DNA from 3 places in the Janthinobacterium sp. SUN120 genome. Region 2 is predicted to be linked to each of the others. Evidence: predicted binding sites of a transcription regulator. Region 2 holds the regulator's gene; each other region holds the start of a gene.
The links. The regulator sigma-54, encoded in region 2, starts transcription at its own class of promoters, with help from an activator protein. The targets are predictions, from matches to a motif close to TGGCANGNAANCTGCTTT.
Positions count from the first base shown of each region.

Region 1: O0879_RS00605 (urease accessory protein UreD) is a predicted target of sigma-54. The motif match lies at 1,794-1,811, and genes of this name have one in related genera.
Region 3: adh (aldehyde dehydrogenase) is a predicted target of sigma-54. The motif match lies at 6,288-6,305, and genes of this name have one in related genera.

Region 1 is NZ_JAPUBW010000001.1:141,116-151,103, forward strand. Features, by position in the region: gene O0879_RS00600 (EAL domain-containing protein) at 1-1,699, shown strand, start outside; gene O0879_RS00605 (urease accessory protein UreD) at 1,841-2,707, shown strand; gene O0879_RS00610 (urease subunit gamma) at 2,733-3,035, shown strand; gene O0879_RS00615 (urease subunit beta) at 3,130-3,459, shown strand; gene ureC (urease subunit alpha) at 3,461-5,161, shown strand; gene ureE (urease accessory protein UreE) at 5,175-5,708, shown strand; gene O0879_RS00630 (urease accessory protein UreF) at 5,708-6,388, shown strand; gene ureG (urease accessory protein UreG) at 6,412-7,050, shown strand; gene O0879_RS00640 (HupE/UreJ family protein) at 7,047-7,607, shown strand; gene O0879_RS00645 (1-acyl-sn-glycerol-3-phosphate acyltransferase) at 7,604-8,215, opposite strand; gene O0879_RS00650 (hypothetical protein) at 8,465-8,686, shown strand; gene O0879_RS00655 (alkene reductase) at 8,841-9,905, opposite strand; gene O0879_RS00660 (helix-turn-helix transcriptional regulator) at 9,974-9,988, opposite strand, start outside.
Region 2 is NZ_JAPUBW010000006.1:188,913-198,900, reverse strand. Features, by position in the region: gene O0879_RS25365 (monovalent cation:proton antiporter family protein) at 1-1,649, opposite strand, end outside; gene O0879_RS25360 (KpsF/GutQ family sugar-phosphate isomerase) at 1,758-2,768, shown strand; gene O0879_RS25355 (HAD hydrolase family protein) at 2,768-3,301, shown strand; gene lptC (LPS export ABC transporter periplasmic protein LptC) at 3,344-3,955, shown strand; gene lptA (lipopolysaccharide transport periplasmic protein LptA) at 3,981-4,562, shown strand; gene lptB (LPS export ABC transporter ATP-binding protein) at 4,562-5,317, shown strand; gene O0879_RS25335 (RNA polymerase factor sigma-54) at 5,322-6,800, shown strand; gene raiA (ribosome-associated translation inhibitor RaiA) at 6,870-7,232, shown strand; gene O0879_RS25325 (enoyl-CoA hydratase/isomerase family protein) at 7,361-8,446, shown strand; gene rapZ (RNase adapter RapZ) at 8,447-9,310, opposite strand; gene hprK (HPr(Ser) kinase/phosphatase) at 9,426-9,988, opposite strand, start outside.
Region 3 is NZ_JAPUBW010000009.1:4,895-14,882, forward strand. Features, by position in the region: gene O0879_RS28350 (RtcB family protein) at 1-187, shown strand, start outside; gene rtcA (RNA 3'-terminal phosphate cyclase) at 193-1,212, shown strand; gene pedF (cytochrome c-550 PedF) at 1,343-1,828, shown strand; gene O0879_RS28365 (transporter substrate-binding domain-containing protein) at 1,854-2,687, shown strand; gene O0879_RS28370 (TonB-dependent receptor) at 2,747-4,885, opposite strand; gene O0879_RS28375 (beta-propeller fold lactonase family protein) at 5,090-6,046, shown strand; gene adh (aldehyde dehydrogenase) at 6,391-7,911, shown strand; gene O0879_RS28385 (DUF779 domain-containing protein) at 7,967-8,356, shown strand; gene O0879_RS28390 (PQQ-dependent methanol/ethanol family dehydrogenase) at 8,406-9,988, shown strand, end outside.

The sequences.
Region 1 (9,988 bases), on a different contig from region 2:
ATTGCTGCGCCTGTCGGGCCAGGTCTTCGAAGCGACGCAGGACGCCATCCTGATCACCGATCCGGCCGGCGTCATCGTCACGGCCAATCCCGCCTTTACGCGCATCACCGGCTACGCGGCGCAGGAAGTGGTGGGCACGGACATTTTGCGCCTGCACGCCGAATACACGGGCGAGGCGGTGCTGCTGGCCCTGCGCCAGGGCTTGCGCAGCAGCGGCTGCTGGTCGGGCGAGGTGCAGACGCGGCGCAGGAGCGGCGACACCTATCCCTGCCTGCTCAGCGTCTCCACCGTGCACGGCCCCGACGGCGCCGTCGTCAACTACATCGGCGTCTTCCTCGACATCAGCGAGCGCAAGGCGGAGCAGCATCTGATCGATTTCCTCTCCTACCACGACGCGTTGACGGGCTTGCCGAACCGCGTTCTGCTGCGCGAGCGCTTCGAACAGGCGCGCGCGAACGCCCTGCGCGACGGCCAGCAGGTGGTGCTGATGTGCCTGGACCTGGACCGCTTCAAGAACATCAACGATTCGCACGGTCAGGCCGTGGGCGACAAGGCGCTGCAAGTGGTGGCGCGTTTCCTGTCCGGCTGCGTGCGCGAAGGCGACACGGTGGTGCGCCAGGGCGGCGACGAATTCCAGATCCTGCTGCAGGACGATGCCCTGCTGGGGCGCACGCTTGCGCTGGCGCAAACCATCCTGGCCGGCTTGCGCGAGGAACTCAGCGTCGATGGCGAGCGTCTGGCGCTGACGACCAGTATCGGCATCGCCATGTGTCCGGCCGACGGCGACAGCCTCGACGACGTGCTGCGCCACGCCGACACGGCCCTCGTGCGCGCCAAGGAAATGGGGCGCGACCATTACGCCTTCTTCACGGAGCGCATGGGCAGCGACATCCGCGCCCGCCTGGCGATGCAGCAGCAGCTGCGCGGCGCCATCGGCCGCGATGAATTCGAAGTGCACTACCAGCCGCAGATGTGCTTGCGCACGGGCGCCTTGCTGGGCGCGGAAGCCTTGCTGCGCTGGGATAACCCGGTGCTGGGCAAGGTGCCGCCCGGCCTCTTCATCGCGCTGGCCGAGGAATATGGCTCGATCACGGCCATCGGCGAATGGGTGCTCGAAAGCGTCTGCGCGCAAATCCGCGCCTGGCACGACGCGGGCCTGGGCAGCATCAAGGTGGCCGTCAACCTGTCCGGCAAGCAGTTCGCGCAAGACCGCACGGTGCCGTTCGTCGAGGCGGCCCTGCGCAAATACGCCATCGCGCCCGCCTGCCTGGGCATCGAAATCACGGAAAGCACCGTGATGGGCGACCCGGACAAGGCGGTGGCGGCCCTCACGCGCCTGAAGGATATCGGCGTGGGTATTTCGCTCGACGACTTCGGCACCGGCTATTCCAGCCTCGGCTACCTGAAACGCTTCCCCATCGACGTGCTGAAGATCGACAAATCGTTTGTCGACGACGTCACCACCAGCAGCAGCGATGCGGCCATCGCCCGTTCCGTCATTTCGCTGGCGCACAACCTGGACATGCGCGTCATCGCCGAAGGCGTGGAAACGCGCGCACAGGTGGATTTTTTGACGGAACACGGCTGCGACGAAATGCAGGGCTATTATTTCAGCCGCCCCCTGGCCGCGGAAGCCTTCACGGCCTTGCTGCGCGAACGGCGCGTGCTGACGGTGGCGCCGGCAGCCGTGTCGGCATAAGCACACCCCGCGCCGCGCCTGCACTGTAATTGCACTGATATGGTGCGGGCGCCGCAATGCGGTGCATGATTCTCACGTTTCTTCCCTCTGACGCTGGCATGCATCCTGCTTTGTAGATCGTTATTTACACGATTGCAGCGCATGCCAGACAGCCCACATTTCGCAACGCCTTCTGCCGCCAGCGCGCACAGCGCCTGGCAGGCGCATTTGCGCCTGGGCTTTGCGCTGCGCGATGGCGTCAGCCGCCTCGTCGAGCGTACGCACAGCGGCCCCCTGCGCGTGCAAAAGCCCCTGTATCCGGAAGGCGATGCCATTTGCCACGCCATCATCATCCATCCGCCTGGCGGCGTGGTGGGCGGCGACCAGCTGGCTGTCGACGCCACGGTGGGCGAGGGCGCGCACGCCTTGCTCACGTCGCCGGGCGCCGCCAAGTGGTACCGCGCGAACGGCCATGTCTCGGGCCAGCACCTCGTGCTGCGCGCCGGCAGCGGCGCCGCCATCGAGTGGCTGCCGCAGGAAAGCATTTTCTTCGACCAGGCTTGCGTGCGCCTGCGCCACGAGGTGGAACTGGCGCCGGACGCCGGCTATATCGGCTGCGACATCGTCTGCCTGGGCCGCAGCGCCTCGGGCGAAATGTTCAACATGGGCAGCATCAGCCAGCAGGTACAGATACGCCGCGGCGGCAAGCTGCTGTGGTGGGAGCAGGGCGTGCTGGCCGCCGGCGGCGCCCTGATGGCCAGCCCGCTGGGACTGGGGGGCCACACGGTGTGCGCCACCCTGATCGCCGTCGGCATGCCCGTTTCTCCCGCCGTGCTGGCGGCCGTGCGCGAGATCGCCGTGCCGGCCGGCGCCGCGTTTGGCGCCACGCACATGAAAGCGCTGGTGGTGGTGCGCCTGCTGTGTGGCGACAGCGAAGCGGCGCGCCGCATCATGCTGGCCGCCTGGCAGCTGCTGCGTCCCGCCATGCTGGGGCGCGACGCCGTCGTGCCCCGTATCTGGAACACTTAATCAGGAAAGAAGCGCAAGGAAAACCATGGACCTGACTCCCCGCGAAAAAGACAAGCTGCTCATTTTTACGGCCGCGCTGCTGGCCGAACGGCGCCTGGCGCGCGGCTTGAAGCTCAATTATCCGGAAGCGGTGGCCCTGATCAGCGCCGCCATCATGGAAGGGGCGCGCGATGGCAAGTCGGTGGCGCAGCTGATGTCGGACGGTACAAAGATTCTGTCGCGCGCCGACGTCATGGACGGCATCGCCGAGATGATCCCCGATATCCAGGTGGAAGCGACTTTCCCCGACGGCAGCAAGCTGGTGACCGTGCACCACCCGATACCGTAGTTTTGATTGCATGGCAGGGCGCCATCCGCGCCGTGCCTGTGTGGCGCCGGCGATCCGCCTGCCAGCGTAGAGCGCTTTGACGAAGGAAAACATTATGACCCCAGGCGAATACAAATTGGAAGAAGGCGAAATCAGCCTGAATGCGGGCCGCGCCACGGCTACCGTGGTGGTGGCCAACCGGGGCGACCGGCCGATCCAGGTGGGCTCGCATTTCCACTTTTTCGAAGTCAACCCGGCGCTGGCCTTCGAGCGCTGGCGCGCCTATGGCATGCGCCTCAATATCACGGCCGGCACGGCCGTGCGCTTCGAACCGGGCCAGCAGCGCACGGTGGAGCTGGTGGCGCTGGCGGGCGAGCGCAAGGTCTACGGCTTCAATGGGGCAGTGATGGGTGAACTGCAAGACACTCCACCGGGAAAGGATTGAGATGGCCAGCATTCCCCGCAGCGCGTATGCCGAAATGTTCGGCCCCACCAAGGGCGACCGCATCCGCCTGGCCGACACGGAACTGTTCATCGAGATCGAGCATGACTATGCGATCTACGGCGAAGAAGTGAAATTCGGCGGCGGCAAGGTGATCCGCGACGGCATGGGCCAGTCGCAGCGCTGCGCGGCCGAGGTAATGGACACCGTCATCACGAATGCCGTCATCCTCGACCACTGGGGCATCGTTAAAGCCGATATCGGCTTGAAAAACGGCCTGATTTTCGGCATCGGCAAGGCGGGCAACCCGGACATCCAGCCCGGCGTCACCCTCCCCATCGGCGGCGCGACGGAAATCATCGCAGGCGAAGGCATGATCGTCACGGCTGGCGGCGTCGACACACATATCCACTTCATCTGCCCGCAGCAGATCGAGGAAGCGCTGATGAGCGGCGTGACCACCATGCTGGGCGGCGGCACGGGACCGGCCGTGGGCACGGCCGCCACCACCTGCACGCCGGGGCCGTGGCATTTGCACGCCATGCTGGCCGCCAGCGACGCCTTCCCGATGAACCTGGGCTTCATGGGAAAAGGAAACGTCAGCTTGCCGCTGCCCCTGGAAGAGCAGGTGCGCGCGGGCGCCATCGGCTTGAAACTGCACGAAGACTGGGGCAGCACGCCGGCCGCCATCGATAATTGCCTGTCGGTGGCCGACCGCATGGATATCCAGGTGGCGCTGCACAGCGATACCCTCAACGAGGGCGGCTTCCTGGAACACACCTTGGCGGCCTTCAAGGACCGCACCATCCACACGTTTCACACGGAAGGGGCGGGCGGCGGCCATGCGCCCGACATCATCGCCGCCGTCGGGCAAGCCAACGTGCTGCCCTCGTCGACCAACCCCACGCGCCCGTTCACCGTCAACACGCTCGACGAGCACCTGGACATGCTGATGGTGTGCCACCACCTCGATCCGGCCATCGCCGAAGACGTGGCGTTCGCCGAGTCGCGCATCCGCCGCGAAACCATCGCCGCGGAAGACATCCTGCACGATATCGGCGCCATCTCGATGATGTCGTCCGACTCGCAGGCGATGGGCAGGGTGGGCGAAGTGATCATGCGCACCTGGCAGACGGCGCACAAGATGAAGGTGCAGCGGGGCGCGCTGGCGCCCGACACGGCGCGCAGCGACAATTTCCGCGCCAAGCGCTATATCGCCAAGTACACGATCAATCCGGCCATCACGCATGGCATCTCGCACGTGGTGGGCTCGATCGAGGCGGGCAAGATCGCCGACATCGTGCTGTGGAAGCCGGCCTTCTTCGGCGTCAAGCCATCGATGATCTTAAAAGGCGGCATGATCGCGGCCGCGCAGATGGGCGACCCGAACGCCTCGATTCCCACGCCCCAGCCCGTGCACTACCGCATGATGTTCGGCGCCTTCGGCGGCGGCCTGAAAAAGTCGTTTACGTTTGTCTCGCAGGCGGCCTACGAGCTCGATATCGGCCACCAGCTCAAACTCAATAAATCCGTCATCGCCGTGAAGAACATGCGCGGCTTGCGCAAGCACGACATGGTCCACAACAGCGCCACGCCGCACATGGAAGTGGACCCGGAAACCTACGCCGTGCGCGCCGACGGCCAGCTGCTCGTGTGCGAGGCGGCATCCGTGCTGCCGATGGCGCAGCGTTATTTTCTATTTTAGGCGGGAGACAAGCATGCTCACTTTGCATACCAAACTGACGGCTGACGACCATCGCGCCGCCGTCGCCCAACTGGTGCTGCCCTACGACCAGCGCGAAAAATGCCGGCTGCGCGCCGTGCTGTCGAATGGCGAGGATGTCGCCGTGTTCACCGTGCGCGGCACGGTGCTGCGCGACGGCGAACGCATGACGGGGCCGGAAGGAACGGTGGTGCAGATCGTCGCCGCGCGCGAACCGACCTATCTGGTGCAGTGTGCGGATGCGCATACCTTGCTGCGCTGCGCCTTCCACCTTGGGAACCGCCACACGCAGGCGCAGGTGGGCGACGGCTTTTTGCGCATCCGCAAGGACGTGGTGCTCAAGGAGATGCTGGAAGGCTTGCAAGCGACTGTGACGGAAGAAAGCGCGCCGTTCGAGCCGGAGGCGGGCGCGTATGGCGGCGGCCATGGCCACCACGACGGCCACGGCCAGCATTTGCTGGCACCCGTGCCGCTGCGGCAAAAGATCCACCGCCCCGGTGATACGCCGGGCGCGCCAGGCGCCGCATGATGCAGGCGTCGGCCCTGCTGCATTTGCTGCAGTTCGCCAGCCCGGCCTTGCCGATCGGCGCCTACAGCTATTCGCAGGGGCTGGAAGCGGCGCTGGAGTCAAACCTGGTGAAGGATGCGGCCACGGCGCGCGAATGGATCGCCCAGCATCTGGCGCAGGTGGTGGCGCGCTGGGAGGCGCCCCTGTGCTGGCGCTTGATGCAAGCCTTCGAAGCGCAGGATCTGCACGCCGTGCAGCGCTGGAGCGAGCGTTTCATCGCTTCGCGCGACACGGCGGAATTTCGCGCCGAAACCATCCAGATGGGATATTCGCTGACCAAATTGCTGGCCGAGCTGGGCGTGGCCGACGGCGTGCTGATCGACATGCTGCAGGGCCAGCCGGAAGTGGCCCTGCCCACCGCGTATGCGTGCGCCGTGGCGGCGCTGGCCATTCCGCGCGAGCAAGCGCTGCTGGCCATGCTGTTCGCGTGGGCGGAAAACCAGGTGCTTGTCTGCGTGAAATCCGTGCCGCTGGGGCAGGTGGCGGGCCAGCGGCTGCTGCTGTCGCTGCGGCCCGACCTGGAAGCGGCGGCCTTCACGGCGCAAACCTTGCAAGACGACGAGATGGGCAACTGGGCGCCCGGCCTGTCGCTGTTGTCGATGCGGCACGAAGTGCAGTACAGCCGGCTGTACCGCTCCTGAACACTACCACGAGAGACTACAACATGACATCGATTACCTCAAACCCCCTGCGCGTAGGCATCGGCGGCCCCGTCGGCTCGGGCAAGACGGCCCTGTGCGAAATGCTGTGCAAGGGCATGCGCGAGCGCTACGACATGGCCGTCATCACGAACGACATCTATACCAAGGAAGACATGGAAATCCTGCTGCGCGCGGATGCCTTGCCTGCCGAGCGCCTGATGGGCGTGGAAACGGGCGGCTGCCCGCACACGGCCATCCGCGAAGATGCGTCGATCAACCTGGAAGCCATCGCGCGCATGCAAGCAGACTTTCCGAATCTCGACTTGATCCTGGTCGAATCGGGCGGCGATAACCTGGCCGCCACCTTCAGCCCGGAATTGTCGGACTTGACGATTTACGTGATCGACGTGGCGGGCGGCGAAAAGATCCCGCGCAAGGGCGGGCCCGGCATCACGCGTTCCGCTTTGTTGATCATCAACAAGACGGATCTGGCGCCCTACGTGGGCGCCAACCTGGACATCATGGCGCAGGACGCCAGGCGCATGCGCGGCGAGCGTCCCTTCGTGTTTACCAACCTGCGCAGCGGCGACGGCGTGCAGGTCGTTATCGATTTTATCCGCGAGCAAGGTTTGCTCGATCAACCAGGCAAGGAGCTGCAATGAGCGCAAGATTGATGAAGAAAACGGCCGCCGTGGCGGCGCTGTGCCTGCTGGCCTTGCCCGCCATGGCCCATCCCGGTCATGGCGAGAACGCCGGCTTCCTGGCCGGTTTCGCCCATCCGTTCACGGGCATCGACCATTTGCTTGCCATGCTGGGTGTGGGCATCTGGGGCGGCCAGCAGCGCGGCGGCCTGGCCCAGCCCGCCACTTTTCTCGGCATGATGCTGCTGGGCGCGCTGGCCGGCATGGTGGGATTGACGGTGCCGGGGCTGGAAACGGGCATCGCCGCCACGGTGGCGCTGGTGGGGCTGGCCATCGCGCTGGCGCTGGCCTTGCCGAACTGGCTCGGCATGGGCCTGGTGGGCGTGTTTGCCTTGGCGCATGGCAATGCGCATGGCCAGGAATTGCCGGCCGCCTCGGCCGCGTGCGGCTTCATGCTGGCCTCGGCTGTCTTGCTGGGTACGGGACGTTTCCTGGGCCAGGTATTGGCCGAGCGCATGCTGCGCGTGGCCGGCGTGGCCTTGACGGCCGCCGGTGTGGTGTTGATGGGACTGAATTAAGAACCGGGACGGCGCTCCGACAGCACGATGGGCGCCGCCTTTTCCGGGTGCAAGCCCTGGTGGCCTGCATACACGGCGGCGATGGCGGCCATGTCGGCATCCTTGTCGCCCGTCAAATATAAATGGTCGACGACGCCCAGCACCTTGTTCGGGTAGTCGATGTACACCAGCAACAGCGGTACCTTGGCCGCCACGGCCAGGTGATAAAAGCCGCTTTTCCAGTTCGGACGGTAGCTGCGCGTCGCTTCCGGCGTGATGGCCAGCCAGTACCAGTCGGCGGCCAGCATGCGCTCGGCCTGGCGCTGAATGGTGCCGCTGGTGGTGCTGCGGTCGACGGGTTCGCCGCCCAAGTAGCGCAGCACCTTGCCCATGGGGCCGCGGAACAGGGAATCCTTGGCCAGCCAGCGGAAGGGCAAGGACAGCGCCCATTTGCCGAACAGGCCCACCATGAAATCCCAGTTGGACGTGTGCGGGTAGACGACGGCGATGCCGCGCGGCCCCGGCAGGGGACGGAAGCGCATGCGCCAGCCAAACAGGTGCAGCACGCGCAGCGCGCAACGCTGGTGCCAGGTCGGCAAGTCGCCCGCTTGTACAAATAAATCGTCCATTGATACCCTTCAGTGACACTGTTCTTAATGGGATGGCGCTGGTGGCCATTTTCCTTGAAGCAAAATTCTGCGCAGGCATTCTATACGGGGCTGGCGATGGCGACAAGCAGCCGAGGCCGCTATTCATGCGGTGTCGGGGCCGTTGCTGCTGCTATTTTAACGATGCTTGACCTCCGTGTCGGGCACTAAATGCGCACAATGTGGTCAAAACTTCATGCAGTGTTGATCCACCCGACAGGGAGCCATGGCATGAAAAACAGCATCGACGAGGTGAATGGGGAGAATGTGCGAACGGATAAGGTGATGGCCGAGCTCGTCGAGCGGGGCGTTGCTTTTCACCACGCACTGGGGCGGACGGTGGCGACAGCGTATTTGCGCGAGCACGCGGTACCGGTCGAGGTGATACGCCGCGTCTTCAGCAGCGTGCAGGCGCGCCGTCCGGCCCGGCCGGCACGGCGCCGATGGCGCTGAAGGTGAGGGAATGGCGCGGCGGCGTCAATAAAAAAGCGGCGGACGCGGCGATCGTCACGCAGTCAGTGCGTTGGTATCGTCGCGTCCGCCGCCAGGGGGCATGGGCGGCGCAGTGCCGCTCAGGGGGCTTTCAGGGTGCCGCTCAGCTTGCCGTTCAGGCTTGTGCCGCCAGCGCCGGGTAGTCCGTGTAGCCGGCAGCGTCCGGCGCGTACAGGGTGTCCGGGTTCAGCGGATTCAAGGGCGCGTCGCTGTGCAGGCGGGTGGGCAGGTCGGGGTTGGCGATGAACCACAGGCCAAAGGCGACGGCATCGGCTTCGCCCTTGGCCAGCAGGGCTTCGGCCGCCGCCTTGTCCATTTTTTCGTTGGCGATGTACACGCCGCCGAACTCCTGCTTCAGATACGGGCCCAGGCGGTCTTCGCCCAGCGCTTCGCGGGCGCAGATGAAAGCGATGCCGCGCTTGCCCAGCTCGCGTGCCACGTAGCCGAAGGTGGCGCGCGGGTCGGAATCTCCCATGTCGTGCGCGTCGCGGCGCGGCGCCAGGTGCATGCCCACCTTGTCGGCGCCCCAGACTTCGATGCACGCGTCCGTGACTTCCAGCATCAAACGGGCGCGGTTTTCAATCGAACCGCCGTAGTTGTCGGTGCGCAAGTTGGTGCTGTCTTGCAGGAACTGGTCGAGCAAATAACCATTGGCGCCATGGATTTCCACGCCATCGAAACCGGCTTTTTTCGCATTTTCGGCGCCCAGGCGGTAGGCTGCCACGATGCCGGGAATTTCTTCCGTATCGAGCGCGCGCGGCGTGACGAATTCCTGTTTCGGACGTACCAGGCTGACGTGGCCGGCCGGCTTGACGGCGCTGGGCGCCACGGGCAAGTCGCCATCGAGGAAGACTGGGGCGGAAATGCGGCCCACATGCCACAGCTGCAGCACGATCAGGCCGCCAGCGTCATGCACGGCCCGGGTGATGTGTTTCCAGCCTTCCACCTGTTCCTCGGACCAGATGCCCGGCGTGTCGGCGTAGCCCACGCCTTGCGGCGTGACGGCCGTCGCTTCCGAGATGATCATGCCGGCCGAGGCGCGCTGCGTGTAGTACTCGGCCATCAGGGCGTTGGGCACGCGGCCCGGATTGCCGGCGCGCGAACGCGTCAGCGGCGCCATGATGATGCGGTTTTTCAGTTGCAGACTGCCAATGGTGATGGGGTCGAATAAAGTTGCCATGATTATCATTTCCTTGTTGGGGCCGCTCGAGCGGCGTTGAGACAGAGTGATCGAGATGAAAGCTGTGCTTACAAACCTTGCTG
Region 2 (9,988 bases):
ACGCCCATCATGATCAGTGCGTGCGAAGCGAGCATCAGGCTGCCTTCCATCAATTCCGGCACCACTTCGGCCGCGCCCGCGTTCTTTAGCTGGTCGAGGTCGGTATCGTCGTGGCTGCGCACGATGACGGGCAAGGTCGGCGCCATTTCGTTGAGTAAATGCAATAATTTCAGTGCCGAAGGCGTGTTGGCGTACGTGATTACCACGGCGCTGGCCCGGTAGATGCCGGCCGCCACCAGGCTTTCGCGCCTGCCCGCGTCGCCATACGACACGTGGGCGCCGGCCAGCTGCGCTTCCTGCACCCGTTCCGGGTCCAGGTCCAGCGCGTGGTATTCGATCTTTTCTTCCGCCAGCAGGGTGGCCAGGCTTTGCCCGCTGCGGCCGAAGCCGGCAATCAGCACGTGTTTCTGCGACGCCATGGTGCGCGTGGCGATCTTCGTCAACGCCAAGGATTGCATCATCCAGTCGTTGGCCGCCAGTTTCATGACGATGGCGTCGGACTTGGCGATGAGGAAGGGCGCCACCAGCATCGACAGCACCATCGACGCCAGCACCACCTGCACGACGAACGGGTCCATCAATTTGATGCCGCCGGCCAGGTTCAGCAGCACGAAGCCGAATTCGCCCGCCTGCGCCAGGCCCAGCCCTGTGCGCAAGGCAACGCCGTTGCTGGAGCCGAACAGCCGGGCCAGGCCCGCGATCAGGGCGAATTTCAGCAGCACGGGCCCGCACAGCAAGAGCAGCACCAGCCACCAGTTGTCGAGCACCACGCGGATATTGAGCAGCATGCCGACGGTGATGAAGAATAGGCCCAGCAGCACGTCGCGGAAGGGCTTGATATCCTCTTCCACCTGGTGCTTGAATTCCGTCTCGGAAATGAGCATGCCGGCAACAAAGGCCCCCAGGGCCAGCGACAATCCTGCCCGTTCCGTGATCCACGCCGCCCCCAGGGTAATCAGCAGCAGGTTGAGCATGAACAATTCCTGCGAGCGGCGCTTGGCGACGATGGTCAGCCAGCCGCGCACCATCTTCTGGCCGATGAACAGCAGCAAAATGAGCACGACCAGGGCCTTGCCGCCGGCCCAGGCCAGGGTTTCGGCCAGGTTGTCCGAATCGCGGGTGAGGGCGGGAATCAGGATCAGCAGGGGCACGACGGCCAGGTCCTGGAACAGCAGGATGCCGATGATCTTACGGCCGTGTTCGCTTTCCAGTTCCAGCCGCTCCGTGAGCATTTTCGAGACGATGGCCGTCGACGACATGGCCAGCGCGCCGCCCAGGGCGAAGGCGGCTTGCCAGCTCAGGTGGATGTAGGCGGACAGGTAACGGGCGACAAACCAGCCGAAGACGACGGTGGCGATGATGGTGGTGACCACCTGCGCCATGCCGAGGCCGAAGACGATGCGCCGCATGGCGAGGAACTTGGGAAGAGAAAATTCTAGCCCGATGGAAAACATCAGGAAGACGACGCCGAATTCGGCCAGGGTGTGGCTGGCCTCGTTTTCCGCCGCCAGGCCCAGCGCGTGGGGGCCGATGACGATGCCGACGGCCAGGTAGCCCAGCATGGGCGGCAAATGCAACATTCTGAAAGCGACCACGCCCAGCACGGCGCTGCCGAGTAACATCAGGGTCAGTTCAAGCGAGGAAAACATGGGTTGCCCGGTACGGTCAATGGAAATCGTTGTTTGTTGTGACTGGCAAGTTTTTTGCTTTCCTAATTCGTTTATACTTTGGGCATGAGTGTAACCCATGAAAAAACAATGCTGAAAGCTTTTGATCGAATTGACATGCAAGCGACGACCGAGCGCGCTGTCGCGCTGGCCCGCACCACCTTGCAGATCGAGTCCGACGCCATCGTTGCGCTGCATGCGCGCCTGGCCACGGACGACAGCGTCGGCCGCGCCGTGGCGATGTTGCTGCAATGCAAGGGAAGAGTCGTCGTCTCCGGCATCGGCAAGTCCGGTCACATCGCGCGCAAGATTGCCGCCACCCTCGCTTCCACCGGCACGCCGGCCCTGTTCGTGCATCCGGCCGAAGCGGCCCATGGCGACCTGGGCATGGTCACCTCGGACGATGCTTTTATTGCCATATCGTACTCCGGCGAATCATCGGAACTGATGGCCATCATGCCCGTCGTCAAGCGCATGGGCGGCGTGCTGATTTCCATGACGGGCAAGCCCAATTCGAGCCTGGCCCAGCTGGCCGACGTGCACCTGGATATTTCTGTTGAGAAAGAAGCCTGTCCGCTGAACCTGGCGCCGACGGCCAGCACCACCGTCACCCTGGCCCTGGGCGACGCGATCGCCGTGGCCTTGCTCGACTTGCGCGGCTTCAAGGAAGAAGATTTCGCCCGCTCGCATCCGGGCGGCGCCCTGGGCCGCCGTTTGCTCACGCACGTGCATGACGTCATGCGCAGCGGCGAACGCGTACCCAAGGTGCCCGTGGACGCTTCCTTGCTGCAGGCGCTGGAGGAAATGACGAAGAAAGGCATGGGCATGACGGCCGTCGTCGACGCGGACAACCGCCCCGTGGGCGTGTTTACGGATGGCGATCTGCGCCGCATGTTCGAGCGCGTGCAGGATTTCACGCAAGTGGCGATCCGCGACGTCATGCATGCGCAGCCGCGCAGCATCGCGCCCGAACGCCTGGCCGTCGACGCCGTGGCCGTGATGGAGCAGTTCCGCATCAACCAGATGCTGGTCGTCGATGCCGACGGCAAGCTGGTGGGCGCGCTGCATATCCATGATCTGACGCAAGCGAAGGTGATCTGATGGACAGCGTGGCGGACAACCTGGCGCGGGCGGCCAAGGTCAAACTGATGATCTTTGACGTCGATGGCGTGCTCACCGACGGCAGCCTGCATTTCGGCCCGGACGGCGAGATGATGAAAACGTTTAATGTGTATGATGGCCTGGGCATCAAGCTGCTGCAGGAATCGGGCGTGCAGACGGCCATCATCAGCGCGCGCCGCTCGGCCATCACGGCGCGCCGCGCGCAAGACCTGGGCATTACCCATGTGCACCAGGGCGGCCACGACAAGCTGACGCCGTTTCGCGAATTGCTGGCGCTGACGGGCTTGACGGAAGAGCAATGCGGCTATATCGGCGACGACGTCATCGACGCGCCCATCCTGAAACGCGTGGGCTTTGCCGTCAGCGTGCCGGGCGGGCGTCCGGAGGCGCAGGGCCTGGCGCACCATGTGACGCAGGCCGGCGGCGGTCGCGGCGCGGTGCGCGAGATCTGCGAATTCCTGCTGCGCGCCCAGGACAACTATGCGCGCGTCATGGCGCCGTTCCTGGAGTGAGGCGCGCCGCCTCGCCAGTGACCTTTGAAAGAGTGAAGCCCTATGCGTAAGCCAGGAGGCGCCCATCGCTGGCGCATGATTTTTACCGTGCTGGGCGCGGTTGTCGTCGCGCTGGGCAGCTTTTGGCTGCTCGAGGTGATGAACAAGAATGGCCAGGACATTACGGCCAGCAAGCATCTGGATGAACCTGACTATTTCATCACCAATTTCAGCCTGGTGCGCATGGATTTGACGGGCAAGCCCAGCTATATCGTGTCGGGCACCAAGCTCACGCATTATCCGCTGGACGACTCGTCCGATATCGACCAGCCCTTCGTGCGCAAGCTCACGCCAGGCATGCCGCCGATGAACATGAATGCGGAACTGGCGCATATCGACCAGGATAATACCCGGCTGCAACTGCACCGCAAGGTCGTGATCGACCGCGTGGCCAGTCCGAAGGCGCAGAACCTGACGGTCAAGACGGAAGCGCTGACGGTGTTCCCGGACGAGGAAAGAATGGAAACGGATGTGCCTGTCGATATCCTGACGGGCGCCTCGCGCATCAATGGCGTCGGCATGAAGGCGAATAACGCCACCGGCGTCGTGGAAGTGCAGAATGCGCTGCGCATGGTCCTCCCGCCGAAACCGCGCCCGGCCGCGGCGGCAAAATGACAGAATGAAACAAGGAAACCATATTATGAAGAACATCTTGCTGTTGACCGTATTTTCGCTGGCCATCATGGGCGTGGCGCATGCCGAGAAGGCCGATTCCGAGAAGGAAGCCGTCATCACGGCACGCAGCGGCCACGTCGATGACATCAAGCAGGTGCGCACCCTGACGGGTGACGTCGTGCTGGTCAAGGGTACCCTGACCATGAAGGCGGGCCGGGCCCTGATCACGGAAGACCCGCAAGGCTACCAGTTCATCACCTTCTGGGCCGATCCCGGCAAGCTCGCGACCTTCCGCCAGAAGCGCGATGGCGCGGGCGACCTGTGGGTCGAAGGCGAAGCGGAGCGCGTGGAATACGACAACAAGACGGAAGTGGTGAAACTGTTTTCCAGAGCCAAGCTGACGCGCCTGGAAGGGGCGAAAGTCACCGATGTGGCCAACGGCGCCTTCATCTCGTATGACAGCCGCAAGGAAGAATTTGCGATGGAAAATTCCAACAGCGGCACCAGCACCGCCGATGGCGGCAGCGTGCGCATGGTGATCCAGCCGAAGACCAAGGCGCCGGCAGCGGAGAAAGCGCCGGCCACGCCCGCGCCAGGAAAGAAATAATGGAAAATACACGTTGCGGCAGCACCCTGATCGTTCGCGGGCTGCAAAAAACCTATGGCAAGCGGCAAGTCGTGCATGATGTCTCGCTGCAAGTCGAATGCGGCGAAGTGGTGGGCTTGCTGGGCCCGAACGGCGCCGGCAAGACCACCTCGTTCTACATGATCGTCGGCCTGGTGCCGTCCGATGGCGGCAGCATCGATATCAGCGGCGTGGATATCTCCAGCCTGCCGATCCACCGCCGCGCACAGATGGGCCTGTCCTACCTGCCGCAGGAAGCGTCCGTCTTCCGCAAGCTGACGGTGGAAGACAATATCCGCGCCGTGCTGGAAATCCAGACCGTCGAAGGCCGTCCGCTGACGAAGGCCGAGATCGAGGAACGGCTGGATAAATTGCTGGCCGACCTGCAGATTGAAAAGCTGCGCGAGAACCAGGCGCTGTCCCTGTCCGGTGGCGAACGCCGCCGCGTGGAAATCGCCCGCGCGCTGGCCACCGATCCCCGTTTCGTGCTGCTCGACGAGCCGTTCGCCGGCGTCGATCCGATCGCCGTGATCGAGATCCAGCGCATCGTGCGTTTCTTGAAGGAGCGCAATATCGGCGTGCTGATTACCGATCATAATGTGCGTGAGACGCTGGGTATTTGCGACCGCGCCTACATCATCAACCAGGGCTCGGTGCTGGCGTCGGGACGCCCCGACGACATCATTGCGAACGAGTCGGTACGCCGGGTCTATCTGGGCGAACACTTCCGCATGTAAGCCAATGAAACAATCATTGCAGCTGCGCACTTCGCAGCACCTGGCACTGACGCCGCAGTTGCAGCAATCGATACGCCTGTTGCAATTGTCTACCCTGGAATTGCACCAGGAATTAGAGCAATTGCTGACGGACAATCCCTTGCTCGAACGCCTCGACGATCCGCTCGACCGTTCGCTGCGCCTGCTGTCCGACGGGGCCTTGAGCTCCACGGCCGCACCGGCCGAAGGGCCGCCCCAGCCACCAGGCCAGGAGGCGCCCGCAGCGCCGGCCGAAGCGGAAGCGTTTGACGGCGAGGGTGGCGACAGCCCGGCCGCCGCGGATGGCGGCGACAGCGACTGGAGCGAGGCGAGCCGGGGCAAGGCGCCCGACGACGAAGATTCGCGTCCGCAATTGGAGGCTCATCACTGCACGCTGCGCGAACACCTGATGGAGCAGATGCGCGTGACGGTGCTCGAATTGCGCGACCGCGCGCTGGTCGAGCTGATCATCGACGCGCTCGACGACAATGGCTACCTGGAAGAGTCGCTCGACGACATCCTGGCGCGCCTGCCGGAAGAGCTGGAAATCGACGCCGACGAGATGCGCACGGCCTTGTCGCTGCTGCAAAGTTTCGATCCGCCGGGCGTGGGCGCGCGCAACGCGTCCGAATGCCTGGCCCTGCAAATCAAGCGCTTGCCGCACATCGCCATGGTGACGCGGCGCATGGCCCTCGTGATCGTGGAAAAGCACCTGGCCTGGTTTGCCCAGCGCGATTTCAACAAGCTGAAAAAAGCCCTCGATTGCGACGATGAAGACTTGCGCGAAGCGCAGACGGTGATTCGCCAGTGCAATCCGCATCCGGGCGCCGTGTTCGCCTCGGACGTCTCCGATTACGTGGTGCCCGACGTCGTCGTCAAGCGCGCGCGCAATGGCTGGCAAGTCACCCTGAACAACGACGTCATGCCGCGCCTGCGCGTCAACGCCATGTACGCCAACTTGCTCAAGCAGGGCAAGGGGGAGGGCGCCATGGGCGCACAGTTGCAGGAAGCCAAGTGGCTGATCAAGAATATGCGCCAGCGCTTCGACACGATCCTGCGTGTGGCGCAGGCGATAGTAGAAAGACAAAAGAACTTTTTCTCGCATGGGGCCGTTGCCATGCGCCCCCTTGTGCTCCGTGAAATAGCTGATACACTGGGTTTACACGAGAGTACTATCTCGCGGGTAACAACTCAAAAGTACATGCTGACCCCGCACGGCATGTTCGAGTTGAAATATTTCTTTGGTAGCCACGTCGCCACCGAAGCGGGGGGCGAAGCGTCATCGACGGCGATACGGGCATTGATCGTGCAACTGACAGGAGCAGAAGACCCTAAAAATCCTTTATCCGACAGTAAGATTGCGGACATGCTGGGGGAACAAGGCATGGTGATTGCGCGACGTACTGTTGCCAAATACCGGGAAGCATTAAAAATTCCGCCAGTGAGCCTGCGTAAGTGTTTGTAAGTTTTTTTCGGTTCCTCTGCGGGCCGGATAGGATGGACCGCACGAACCCGATCATCTTTAGGAGTGTGTATGAATCTCACCATCAGCGGACATCATCTCGAAGTGACACCAGCCATCCGTGAATACGTACAAACGAAGCTGGAGCGCGTGAAACGTCATTTCGATCAAGTCATCGATATCGCCGTGATTCTGACCGTGGATAACCTCAAAGAGAAAGAAAAACGTCAAAAGGCTGAAGTCAACCTGCGTTTGAGCGGCAAGACTGTCTATGTGGAAAGCTTGGCGCACGACCTGTACGCCGCGATCGATACCCTGATCGACAAGCTCGATAGGCAAGTGATGAAATACAAAACCAAAGTGCAAGGGCACGGTAAAGAGGCGATCAAGCATCTGCCAGACAACTCCGAGGAAGAAGCCGTCGTCGCCGTCTAAGGCCACCCGCTTCCAGCAGTTGTGATCAACTAAGGGCGCACATTGCGCCCTTTTTTGCGCCCAGCGGAACGCAATGTTCCCCGCGCAGGTATTAGAATATTCGCACTTTCACTTCTTTCTAGCCTGCCATGAGCGACTTCGTCCAGACTTCCATCCGCAACCGCACCGGGCACATCGTGCTCGACCGTCCGAAAGCCTTGAATTCCCTGTCGCTGGAGATGGTGCGCGCCCTGAGCGCGGCCCTGCTGGCCTGGCGCGACGATCCGCAGGTGGACGCCGTCGTGATCCGCTCCAGCAGCGATAAGGCCCTGTGCGCCGGTGGCGACATCCGTTTCTTTTACGATGCGGGTCTGGCCACGCCGCAAGGCGGCAGCGCCCTGCTGGAAGATTTCTTTACGGAAGAATATGCTTTAAATCATTTAATTCATTTCTACCCGAAACCGTATATCGCCGTGATGGATGGCGTGGTGATGGGCGGCGGCATGGGTGTGGCGCAAGCCGGGCCAGGCAACCGCTTGCGCATCGTGACGGGCCGCACGCGCATGGCCATGCCGGAAGTCAATATCGGCCTGTTTCCGGACGTGGGCGGCAGTTATTTCCTGTCCCGCCTGGCCGGCCAGCTGGGCCTGTACCTGGGCTTGACGGGCTTGACGATCAACGCGGCCGACGCCCTGTACACGGGCCTGGCCGATGTCTACCTGCCCGAAGCGCAGATGGGGGCGCTGCTGGACCTGTTTGAATCGACGCCGGGCGAGGCCTTGCCTGTGGCCATCAAGGCGCTGGCGGCACCATTCCAGGCCGAGGCAGGCGTTTCTCCCCTGGCCACGGCGCGCGCGGCGCTGGACCGCCATTTCAGCGCGGGTTCGGTGGCGGCCATCATGGCTTCGCTGGCGCAGGACGACAGTGCGTTCGCCACCAAGGCGCTGGCGGCCATGCGCCTGCGTTCGCCCTTGATGATGTCGGTGACCCTGGAGTTGCTGCAGCGGGGCGCCCACCTGGGCGTGGCCGATTGCCTGCGCCTGGAGCGCACAGTCGTGCGCCACAATTTCGAACATGGCGAAGTGCTCGAGGGCGTGCGCGCGCTGGTGGTCGACAAGGACAATGCCCCCCGCTGGAATCCCGCCAGCCTGGACGAAGTCGACGCGGCCATGGTGGCGCGCTTCTTTGCGCCCGTCTGGCCGGCTGCGGCGCATCCGCTGCGCCACCTCGATTAACTAGCTGCGCTCGCGGTGGCGTAGAACCACGCGCTCGTTGGGTCCGAAATATTGCGCCAGCCGCTCCGCCATGTACACGGAGCGGTGCTGGCCGCCCGTGCAGCCGAGGGCTACCGTCAGGTAGCTGCGGTTGTCGGACTTGAATGATGGCAACCATTTCTCGATGAAGGCGCGGATGTCGGCCAGCAGTTCCAGCGCGCTGGGCTGCGCGTCGAGGAAGGCGATCACGGGTGCGTCGCGTCCATCGAGGGGGCGCAAGGCCAGGTCGTAATAGGGATTCGGCAAGGCCCGCACGTCGAAGACGAAATCGGCATCCAGCGGCACGCCCAGCTTGAAGGCGAACGATTCGAAGAACAGGGTCAGCGGCGCGCGTTCGGAGGCGACGATATCCTTGATCCAGGCACGCAGCTTGTTGGCGCTCAGTTCCGACGTGTCGATCACATGGCCCAGCTGTTCGATGGTCGACAGGCGTTCGCGCTCTTCCGAAATGCACTCGATCAGGGTGCGGCGGCTGGCCGGATTCTGGTTCGGACGCAATTCGTGCGACAGCGGATGGCTGCGCCGTGTTTCCGAGAAGCGGGCCACCAGCGAATGCGTGGTGGCTGTCAGGAACATGACCTTGACGTCGTGCCCCTGGTCGCGCAGCAGGGCCACATTGTGCGGCAGGCTGGTCAGCGACTCGGCGCTGCGCGCATCGACGGCGACGGCCAGTTGCGGTGTACCTTCGTCGAGCAGGGTCTGCACCAGGCTGGGCAGCAAGGCCGGTGGCAGGTTGTCGACACAATAGTAACCGGTATCTTCCAGCACATTGAGCGCGACGGATTTACCGGAGCCGGATATTCCGGTGATAAGGACGATATGCATAACCCGATCATACAATAAAGACCGGCGCTCCGCTCCCAAGGCAACTATCTTTACAAATTATTGCAATTTCGACTGTAGTATTGGTTAAACAAAAGAGGGCGTGCTTCTTGCAACGCTAGTCGCCGCTCATTGCCAAACGTTGCCGTTCCATGAACTCCTGCAAGGTATCGATGCCGCGCAGTTGCAAAATCGTATTGCGCACGGCCGCTTCCAGCAGCACGGCGATGTTGCGGCCGGCGGCGACGGGGATGACGACCTTGCGCACAGGCAAGCCCAGCACGTCTTCCGTGGGGAACAGGAAAGGCAGGCGCTCGACTTCTTCTTCCAGCGCGTTGCGGCGCACCAAGTGCACGATCAGCTTCAGACGCATCTTGCGGCGTACGGCCGTCTCGCCAAAGATGGCCTTGATATCGAGCAAGCCGAGTCCCCGCACTTCCAGCAGGTTTTGCAGCAGGGGCGGACAGCGGCCTTCGATCATATTGGGCGCGATGCGCGAGAATTCGACGGCGTCGTCGGCCACCAGGCCGTGGCTACGCGAGATCAGTTCCAGTCCCAGCTCGCTCTTGCCCAGGCCCGAGTCGCCCGTGATCAGCACGCCCACGCCCAGCACGTCCATGAACACGCCATGCATGATGATGCGTTGCGCCAACTTTTTCGACAGGTAGACGCGCAGGAAGT
Region 3 (9,988 bases), on a different contig from region 2:
AGCGAAGCGGCGCTTCAACCTGGATGACCAGATCCGCGCCACCGAAGGCGTGGAATGCCGCAAGGATGAAAACGTCATTGATGAAATCCCGATGGCTTACAAGGATATCGATGCGGTGATGCTGGCGCAGCGCGAGCTGGTCGATGTCGTGCATATCTTGAAGCAGGTCGTCTGCGTCAAAGGATAAGAGAGATGATAGAAATAGATGGAGCGCAAGGCGAAGGCGGCGGACAGATTTTGCGTTCGGCGCTGAGCCTGTCGATGATCACGGGGCAACCGTTTCGCCTGATTAACATTCGCGCGGGGCGGGAAAAGCCCGGCTTGCTGCGCCAGCATCTGCTGGCCGTGCAGGCGGCAACCGCCATTTGCGGGGCGCGCACGACGCCGGTGGCGCTGCGCGCGTCGAGCCTGGAATTCGTTCCCGGCCCCCTGCGCGGCGGCGATTACCGCTTTGCCATCGGCAGCGCCGGCAGCTGCACCCTGGTGCTGCAAACCTTGCTGCCGGCCCTGCTGCATGCGGATGGGCCATCCACCGTGCGCGTCACTGGCGGCACGCACAATGCCATGGCACCGCCCGTGCATTTTTTGCAGCGCGCGTATGGCCGCATCCTGCAGCAGATGGGCGCCGAGGTGGAGATCGCGCTGCAACGCTACGGCTTTCATCCTGCGGGCGGCGGCGAGGTGACGGCCACCGTGCAACCGTGCCGGCGCTTGCAGCCGATTCAACTGCTGCAGCGCGGCGAACGGAAGGCGGGGTATGCGGAAAGCGTGGTGGCGGGCGTGCATGTGCAGGTGGCGCAGCGCGAGCTCGAGCGTGTCGCCAGCGGCATGGGCTGGAGCGGCAAGCAACTGCGCCTCGTCGGCTTGCCGGCGGAGCAGGGGCCGGGCAACGTCCTGCTGCTGACCCTGGAGCATGAGCATGTCACGGAAGTGTTTACTTCGTTCGGCGAAAAGTCCTTGCTGGCCGAGTCCGTGGCCAAGCGCCTGTTGAACGAGGTGCGCGCCTATCTCAAGACGGACGCGGCCGTCGGCGAGCATCTGGCCGACCAGCTCTTGCTGCCCATGGCGCTGGCGGGCGGCGGTACCTTCAGCTGCAACAAGGTGTCGCAGCATGCGCTGACGAATGCGGAGGTGATTGCCCGATTTTTGCCCGTGCGTATCACTTTCGAGCAGCAGGCGCGCGGCAGCATCTGCACGGTGGCCGCCGCCTGAGGCGCGTGGTGACACAACCACGTGTTGCAGCTGTTCCAAATTGATACATGGCCGGCCGGATGTGGGGCATATGTGCATGGCATGGCATTTGCTCTTCTTTGGTATTGACTAAAAAACCAAGGAGACCAGCATGACCTATTCCATTCGTACCCTGCTCGGCGTGGCGGCGGCCGGCGCCGTTGCCCTCACTTCCCTGCTGACCTTGCCGCATGCCTATGCGCACGGCAATGTCACGCCGCAAGGCGTCGACACCACGGGCTTGCCCAAGGTGGGCGACAAATGGCTCGAGCAAAACCCGTATCGGGGCAACAAACTGGCCTTGACAGTGGGCACCTCGGCCTACAACCAGAATTGCGCCCGCTGCCACGGCATCGAAGCCATCTCGGGCGGCATCGCGCCGGACTTGCGCCAGCTGGACCGCGATTGTTTCGGTATCAAGAATGAGACAAAGAAACAGGCGTGCTACAAGGAAACGGACAATTACTACCTGACCACCATCCGCCACGGTAAAGTGCGCAATGGGGCCGTGTACATGCCGCCGTTCGAAGGCGTGTTCAACCAGGAAGCCATGTGGGCCATCAAGACCTATCTGGAAACGCGCCGCGAATCGAATTAAGTCGAACTGATCACGAAGGAGTCCCATGCGTTCATTTCAATTCCGGGGCGCGCGCGCGATGATCTTGCTCGCTTGCCTGGCGCTGTGCGCCGCCGCGCCGGCGCGCGCCGACTGGCAAAAGGTGCAGCAGTCGGGCAGCCTGAAAGTGGCTGTGTACAACGAATTCGCGCCGTTTTCCGACAAGGGTACGGGCATCGATATCGATATTGCCGAAGCGCTGGCGAAAAAGCTGGGGCTGAAACTGAGCTTGTTGCCATTTCCCGCCGGCGAAAACCTCAACGACGATTTGCGCAATATGGTGTGGAAGGGACATTACCTCGGTTACGGCCCCGCCGATGTGATGTTGCATGTGCCGGTCGACAAGAAGTTGATGGCGGACAACGACAAGGTCGAGATCTTCGCGCCATACTATGTGGAAACCGTGCGCCTGGCGCGCAGTGCGCAAGCCGTGCCGCAATTCGATGGCGTCGCCTCGCTGGCCGGCAAGCGCATCGGCGTGGAAAAGGTGTCGATCGCGGCCATGCTGATGCTGGGCGAAGACAATGGCAAGTACCGCGACGACGTACGCATCTTCGATACGGCCGCCGAAGCCTTGCAGCAATTGCAGGCGGGCAAGCTCGACGCCGTGCTGGCCAACCGTTCGGAAATCGAATCGGTGCTGAAAAGCGATCCCGCTTTCCCCATGAGCGAAGTGGCGTTTGCTCGCCTGCCGCGTGCGGGCTGGGCCGTGGGCCTGGCCGTCAGCCGCCAGCAGCTCGACGTGGGCAAGTTGCTGCAGGCAGCCATGAATGAGATGGCTGCCAGCGGCGAATTGAAAGCCATCTTCGAGAAATATGGCGTGAAGGAAGCACGGCCGTAGCAGGCCATGTTGAATGACAATAAAGCCCGCGCATCGGAAGAGGCGCGGGCTTTTTAGTTTTAGAAACTATATTGGGCGCTAACGCCCAGCAACCAATTACGTCCCGGCGCCGCTTCATAGTAGCGCTTGTTGCTATCGCCAACGATGACGGAACCCACGTAGGTCTTGTCGAAAAGATTGTTCAGGCGGGCAAACTCCTTGAAGCGCCAATTGCCCACGTTTTGCCTGGCGTTGACGCGCGCATTGAATACCGTGTAGCCGGGCGCCGGTTTTTCGATGTTGCTGTCTTCCGCGTAGACCTGGTTGCTGGCCACGCTTTCCAGCGCTGCGCCAAAACGGTCGAACGTATCTTTCCAGGCCAGTTCAGCGAACAGGTTAGCGCTGGGTACACCCGGCAAGCGGCTGCCTTCGCGCACGCCGCCAAATGCCTGGTCATACACGGCATGCAGGCTGGTCAGCGCCACTTTGGTCGTGAAGCCGTATGGCAGGTTCGAATCCAGCGACACTTCCATGCCCTGGCGCAAGGTTTTACCCGCATTGCGATAGCTGGTGCGCCCGCCGCTGGACTTGTCGACCACCAGTTCGTCGTTGGTCTTGATCTGGAACAAGGCCGCATTCACGTGCGTGTTGTTGGCGATCCTGGCCTTGATACCCGCTTCCAGGTTGGTGCTGGTGGCCGGCTTCAAGTTGAAATTGAAGCCGCCGCCCGTGCCCGAGTAAAACAGTTCGTTCAAGGTTGGGGCCTCGAAACCGCGCGCGGCGCTGGCGTAGACGTTGACGTTCGGCGTCAGTTTATACAGCAGGCCCAGCACGGGCGTCGTGTGGCTGAACTCCAGGCTGCCGCTATCGTTGCCGTTGCTGAGGAAATGGTCGTCGACAGCCACTTTCATCTTGCTGTAGCGCACACCTGCGCTGAGCAGCCACGGGCCGCCTTGCCATTCCGCCTGGATATACGGATCGAGGCTGGAGACGACATTCTGCTCGTCGCGGCGCAGCTTGCCTTTTACGCCAAAGCTATTGCCAATGAAATTTTCATAGCCGGTGCGGTCGTCGCTGGAGCGGCCATAGTCGATGCCGATAGTCGTGCTCAGCTTGCCTCCGGCCAGCTGGTTCACGTGCAGCCAGTTGGTGTCGATGCCATAGAATTGGCGCTGGAAATCGACCACGCCGCCCGAATGGCTAGGCGGCGCCTGGAATCCCTTGGTAAACGCCTGGTACTGGATCACGTCGCGGTTGCCGCCATACACCATCACGTGCAGTCGGTCATCGCCGAACGACTGTTCATAAGTGGCGCCGATCTGCTGGTGATCGATGCTCTTGCGCGTGTTGTAGCGCTCGGCCAGGGTGCGTTTCGGGTTCTGCGTGTCCGTCGTGTCGATTTCGCCGGCGCGCGGGTTGGCGGCAAACGTGGGCCAGGTGACGCCCAGGGGATCTTGCGTGTTGCCTTGATGCAGGCTGTTGGCGACGATGGTCAGCTTGCTGTCCGCGGTGGGCTTGACGGTGATCTTGCCGAACGCTTGTTCGCGCGTGGCGGCGCTGTGGTCGCGGAAGCCGTCCGTGCGGAAGCGCGAGCCGTCGAGCACGTAGCCGATGCCGCCCGCCTGACCCTGCGCCGTCAAGTCTACCTTGCTGGTGCCGTAGCTGCCGCCCGTCACATTCAGCTCGACGGAAGGGGGATTTTGTCCATCCTTGGAAAACAGCTGGATCACGCCGCCCGAATGGTTGCCGTAGATGGCAGAAAACGGTCCGCGCAGCACTTCGATACGCTCGGCCGTATCGAGATTGAAAGTGGCGGCCTGGCCCTGGCCGTCCGGCATGCTGGCGGGAATGCCATCGCTGATCAATTTGACGCCGCGCACGCCGAAGGCCGAGCGGGCGCCGAAGCCGCGCGACGAGATTTGCAAGTCTTGCGCGTAGTTCTGGCGGTTTTGCACGACCAGGCCCGGCACGGCGGCCAGCGCTTCCGACGCGTTGACGCGGATTTGGCCATCCTGGATGCGGGCGCTGTCGACCACGTCGATCGAGGCCGGCACTTCCTGGCTGGGGTGGGCGATGCGGCTGCCGCTGACGACCACCGTATCCATGAATTGCCCATTGGCCGGGTCAGCTGCCTCGGCGGCAAAGACGTGAGGGGCGAGGGTGGCGCTGCCGGCGACAAACAGGCTGGCGATGGTGTTCAGGCGGAAACGATGCTGCATGCGGATTCTCCAATGTGAATAAAAGCCTGCTTGATCGCGTGCGCGGTACAGGTCTGCGTAGGTGTATCAAGCAATATGCCTGCCATGTCTCCATTGGTGGGCTGAAATTATACGCGTGTCAGTGGCACGGCGTTTGCATACGGTCATTGTCAGAGGCGCCGATGCGGCGCGCTTTCCCCTCGTTTTGCCATTGAAAAGGTGATTATGCCCAACTTCTTCTCGCGCTTGCGCCAGGTGTGCTGGCTGCTGCCGGCGCTCGCCAGCACCGCTGTCCAGGCCGCTCCATTTGCCTATGTTCCCAACGAAAAGTCGGGCACCTTGAGCGTGATCGACACGGCGACCGACCAGGTGGTGCGCCAGATCGCCGCAGGCAAGCGTCCGCGCGGCATCGCCGCCGACCCCACTGGGCGGCAATTGTTTGTCACGGACGCCGCCAGCAGCGCTTTGCTGCTGATCGACAACGCTGGCGGCGCGCCCGTGCGCACGGTGGCGCTGGGCAAGTCGCCCGAAGGCGTCAGCGCCTCGCAAGACGGTAGTCACGTGGCCGTTGCCGTCGAGGAAAACAATAGCGTGGCCTTGCTCGATGGCCAGACAGGTACCTTGCTCGCCGATATCAAGGTGCAGGGACGCAACCCGGAACATGCCGTCTTCAGCCCGGATGGGCGCTGGCTGCTGGTCAGCGCGGAAGAGGCGGAGCAAGTCGATGTCATTGATGTGGCGCAACGCCGCCAAGTCGCTTCCATCGCCGTGGGGCTGCGTCCGCGCGGCATCGGTTTCAGCCCGGACTCGGGCCGCGCCTACGTGGCGTGCGAACTGGTCAATGCCGTCTACGTGATCGACATGGCCGCGCGCAAGGCGATTGCCACCATTCCAGCGGGCAAGAATGCCAATGGCATCGCCGTCCATCCCGGCGGCAAGCAAGTGTATGTCTCGAACGGCATCGACGGTACGGTGATGGTGATCGACACGGCCAGCAATCAGGTCACGGCCACGATTGGCGTCGGCAAGCGCCCGTGGAACATGGCCATCACGCCGGACGGCGCCAAGCTGTACGTGGCCAATGGCCGCTCGAACAGCGTATCCGTCATCGACACGGCCAGCGCGCGCAAGGTGGCCGATATTGCCGTGGGTGAATTGCCATGGGGCGTGGTGATTCGTTGATTCCTTCATGGCACAGGCGCAGGTGTTCCAGTCTGGTACACCTGTTCCATTGTGCAGCGGCGGCGTGGCGGCACAGCAGGGCTGGCCCGGATTGGAACAGGATGCTGCCACCTTGTTCAAAACGCAAACAGAGCCACGCCCCCACCCAAGTCCGGGGCATGCGCTGAAAAGCGGGCCGGGATTGACGCCACGCCCTTGTAACGAGGGTAAAACCGGCTAAGTTTGTAGTGGGACGGCGAGCTGGCACGGCATTTGCGGAAGACTCCGTGTACTCACCCCATCTGTACCAGGACGTTTGATTTTAATTAAGTATTTCCATTCTAATTAACCCGATAGAGGACGACATGAATCTCGCAGACATCAGCAAACTGGGCGTAGCCAATCCCTTCAAACAACGCTATGACAATTACATCGGCGGCAAATTCGTTGCACCAGTAAAAGGTGAATACTTTCCTAACATCACGCCGATCACGGGCTTGCCGTTTTGCGAAATCGCCCGTTCCACGACGGAAGACGTCGAGCTGGCGCTGGACGCCGCGCACGCCGCCAAGGATGCCTGGGGCAAGACTTCGCCTGCCGAGCGCGCCAATATCCTGAACCGCATCGCCGACCGCATCGAACAGAACCTGAGCCTGATCGCCACGGCGGAAACCATCGACAACGGCAAGCCGATCCGCGAAACGATGAATGCCGACATTCCGCTGGCCATCGACCATTTCCGTTACTTCGCCGGCTGCATCCGCGCCCAGGAAGGTTCCGTCGCGCAAATCGATGCGGAAACCTATGCCTACCATTACCATGAGCCGCTGGGCGTCGTGGGCCAGATCATCCCGTGGAATTTCCCGATCCTGATGGCCGTGTGGAAACTGGCGCCAGCCCTGGCGGCAGGCAATTGCGTTGTCTTGAAACCGGCCGAGCAAACCCCGGCTTCCATCATGGTGTTGATCGAGCTGATCGGCGACCTGCTGCCGCCGGGCGTGCTGAACATCATCAACGGTTTCGGCCTGGAAGCGGGCAAGCCGCTGGCGTCGAGCAAGCGCATCGCCAAGATCGCCTTTACGGGCGAAACGGGCACGGGCCGTCTGATCATGGGCTATGCGGCGCAAAACCTGATTCCCGTCACGCTGGAACTGGGCGGCAAGTCGCCGAACATCTTCTTTGAAGACGTGATGGATGCGGATGATGATTATTTCGACAAGTGCCTGGAAGGTTTTGCGATGTTTGCGCTGAATCAAGGCGAAGTGTGCACCTGCCCGTCGCGCGTACTGATCCAGGAGTCGATCTACGAAAAATTCATCGAACGGGCCTTGAAGCGCGTGGCCGCCATCAAGCAGGGCAATCCGCTCGACTCCGCCACCATGATCGGCGCCCAGGCGTCGCAGGAGCAGCTGGAGAAAATCCTGTCCTACCTCGACATCGGCCGCCAGGAAGGCGCGGAAGTGCTGGCCGGCGGCGAGCGCAACACGCAGGCGGGCGACCTGGAAGGCGGCTATTACGTGCGTCCGACCGTGTTCAAGGGCAATAACAAGATGCGCATCTTCCAGGAAGAGATCTTCGGACCGGTCGTGTCCGTGACCACCTTCAAGGATGAGGCCGACGCGCTGGCGATTGCCAACGATACCTTGTACGGCCTGGGCGCCGGCCTGTGGACGCGCGACGGTTCCCGTGCCTTCCGCATGGGACGTGCCATCCAGGCGGGCCGCGTGTGGACCAATTGCTACCACCTGTATCCGGCCCATGCCGCGTTCGGCGGCTACAAGCAATCGGGTATCGGCCGCGAAAACCACAAGATGATGCTCGACCATTACCAGCAAACGAAGAACTTGCTGGTGAGCTATAGCCCGAAAGCGCTGGGCTTCTTCTAAACCGGCAACAGGCGCCGCGCTTGCTGTCCGGGCGCGGCGCGCAGAAAGGGATGCCATGAGTGCAGCAATTGCCCGGGTGGTCGCCACCGATGCGGCGCTGGAAATGATGGACAAGTTGCGCCAGCGTCACGGCCCGCTGATGTTTTTCCAGTCGGGCGGCTGCTGCGACGGCAGTGCGCCCATGTGCTACGCGCTGGGCGAGTTCGATGTCAGCGACACCGACATTTATCTCGGCAATTTGAATGGCACACCGTTCTACATGGGACTCGAGCAATTCGAGTACTGGGAGCATACCCAGTTGATTATCGATGTGGTCGATGGCAATGGCGGCATGTTTTCACTCGACAACGGCACGGGCAAGCGCTTTTTGACGCGCTCGCGCCTGTTCACCGATGAAGAGTGCGCGCTGTTGCATGCCCAGCCGCATGAGCACCGCAAGACTTGATACACACATACTAATAAAACAGAGGGAGATGATTGTGCAGAAAAAAATCATGGGGATACTCATCGGTTTGGGTTTGGCATCGCTGGCCCAGGCGGCCGACGTGGGCAATGTCACCAATGCCATGCTCGACAGCACGGCGAAGAATCCGGCCAGCGTCCTGTCGTTTGGCATGGGCACGCAAGGCCAGCGCTATTCGCCGTTGACGCAGATCAATGACAAGACCGTGGCCAAGCTGGTGCCGGCGTGGTCGTTTTCGTTCGGCGGCGAAAAGCAGCGGGGCCAGGAATCGCAGCCGTTGATTCACAACGGCAAGATGTTCGTCACGGCATCTTATTCGCGCATCTTTGCCGTCGACCTGAAAACGGGTGCCAAGCTGTGGAAATATGAGCATCGCTTGCCGGACGGCATCATGCCGTGCTGCGACGTGGTCAACCGCGGCGCGGCCCTGTATGGCAATCTGGTGATCTTCGGTACCCTGGACGCCTACCTGGTGGCGCTGGACCAGAACACGGGCAAGATCGTCTGGAAGGAAAAAGTGGACGATTACGCGGCCGGCTACTCGATGACGGCCGCGCCGCTGATCGCCGAAGGCTTGCTGCTGACGGGCGTGTCGGGCGGGGAATTCGGCATCGTGGGTCGGGTCGAAGCGCGCAATCCGATGACGGGCGACCTCGTGTGGAGCCGTCCGACGGTGGAAGGCCATATGGGCCACCGCTACGACAAGGATGGCAAGGCCATCGACAACGGCGTGTCCGGCACTGCGAACAAGACGTGGCCGGGCGACCTGTGGAAAACGGGCGGCGCCTCGACCTGGATGGGCGGCACCTACGATCCGCAAACCAAGCTCGCCTACTTTGGCACGGGCAACCCGGCGCCGTGGAACAGCCACTTGCGTCCCGGCGACAACCTGTACTCGTCATCCACCGTGGCGCTGGACGTGAAAACGGGGCAGATCAAGTGGGCGTATCAGAATACGCCGAACGATGCCTGGGATTTCGACGGCGCCAACGAGTTCGTCACCTTCGACATGGATGGCAAGCGCTACGGCGGCAAGGCCGACCGCAACGGTTTCTTCTATGTGATCGACGCCAACACGGGCAAGCTGCAGAACGCCTTTCCATTCGTGAAGAAAATCACCTGGGCCAGCAGCATCGACCTGAAGACGGGCCGGCCGAATTTCATTGCCGCCGGCCGCCCTGGCGACCCGACCAAGGGAGAGGAAGGCAAGAAGGGCACGACCGTGTTTGCCGCGCCCGCTTTCCTTGGCGCCAAAAACCAGATGCCGATGGCGTACTCGCCGCAAACCAAGCTGTTCTACGTTCCCGCGAATGAATGGGGCATGGATATCTGGAACGAGCCGATCAGCTACAAGAAGGGCGGCGCCTTCCTCGGCGCGGGTTTCACCATCAAGCCCCTGTTTGACGACTACATCGGCGCCATGCGCGCCGTCGATCCGAAGACGGGCAAGATCGTCTGGGAAATCAAGAACAACGCGCCGCTGTGGGGTGGCGTGATGAGTACGGCCGGCAACCTGGTGTTCTACGGCACGCCGGAAGGCTTCCTGAAAGCCGTCGACGCGAAGACGGGCAAGGAATTGTGGAAATTCCAGACGGGCTCTGGCGTCGTGGCGCC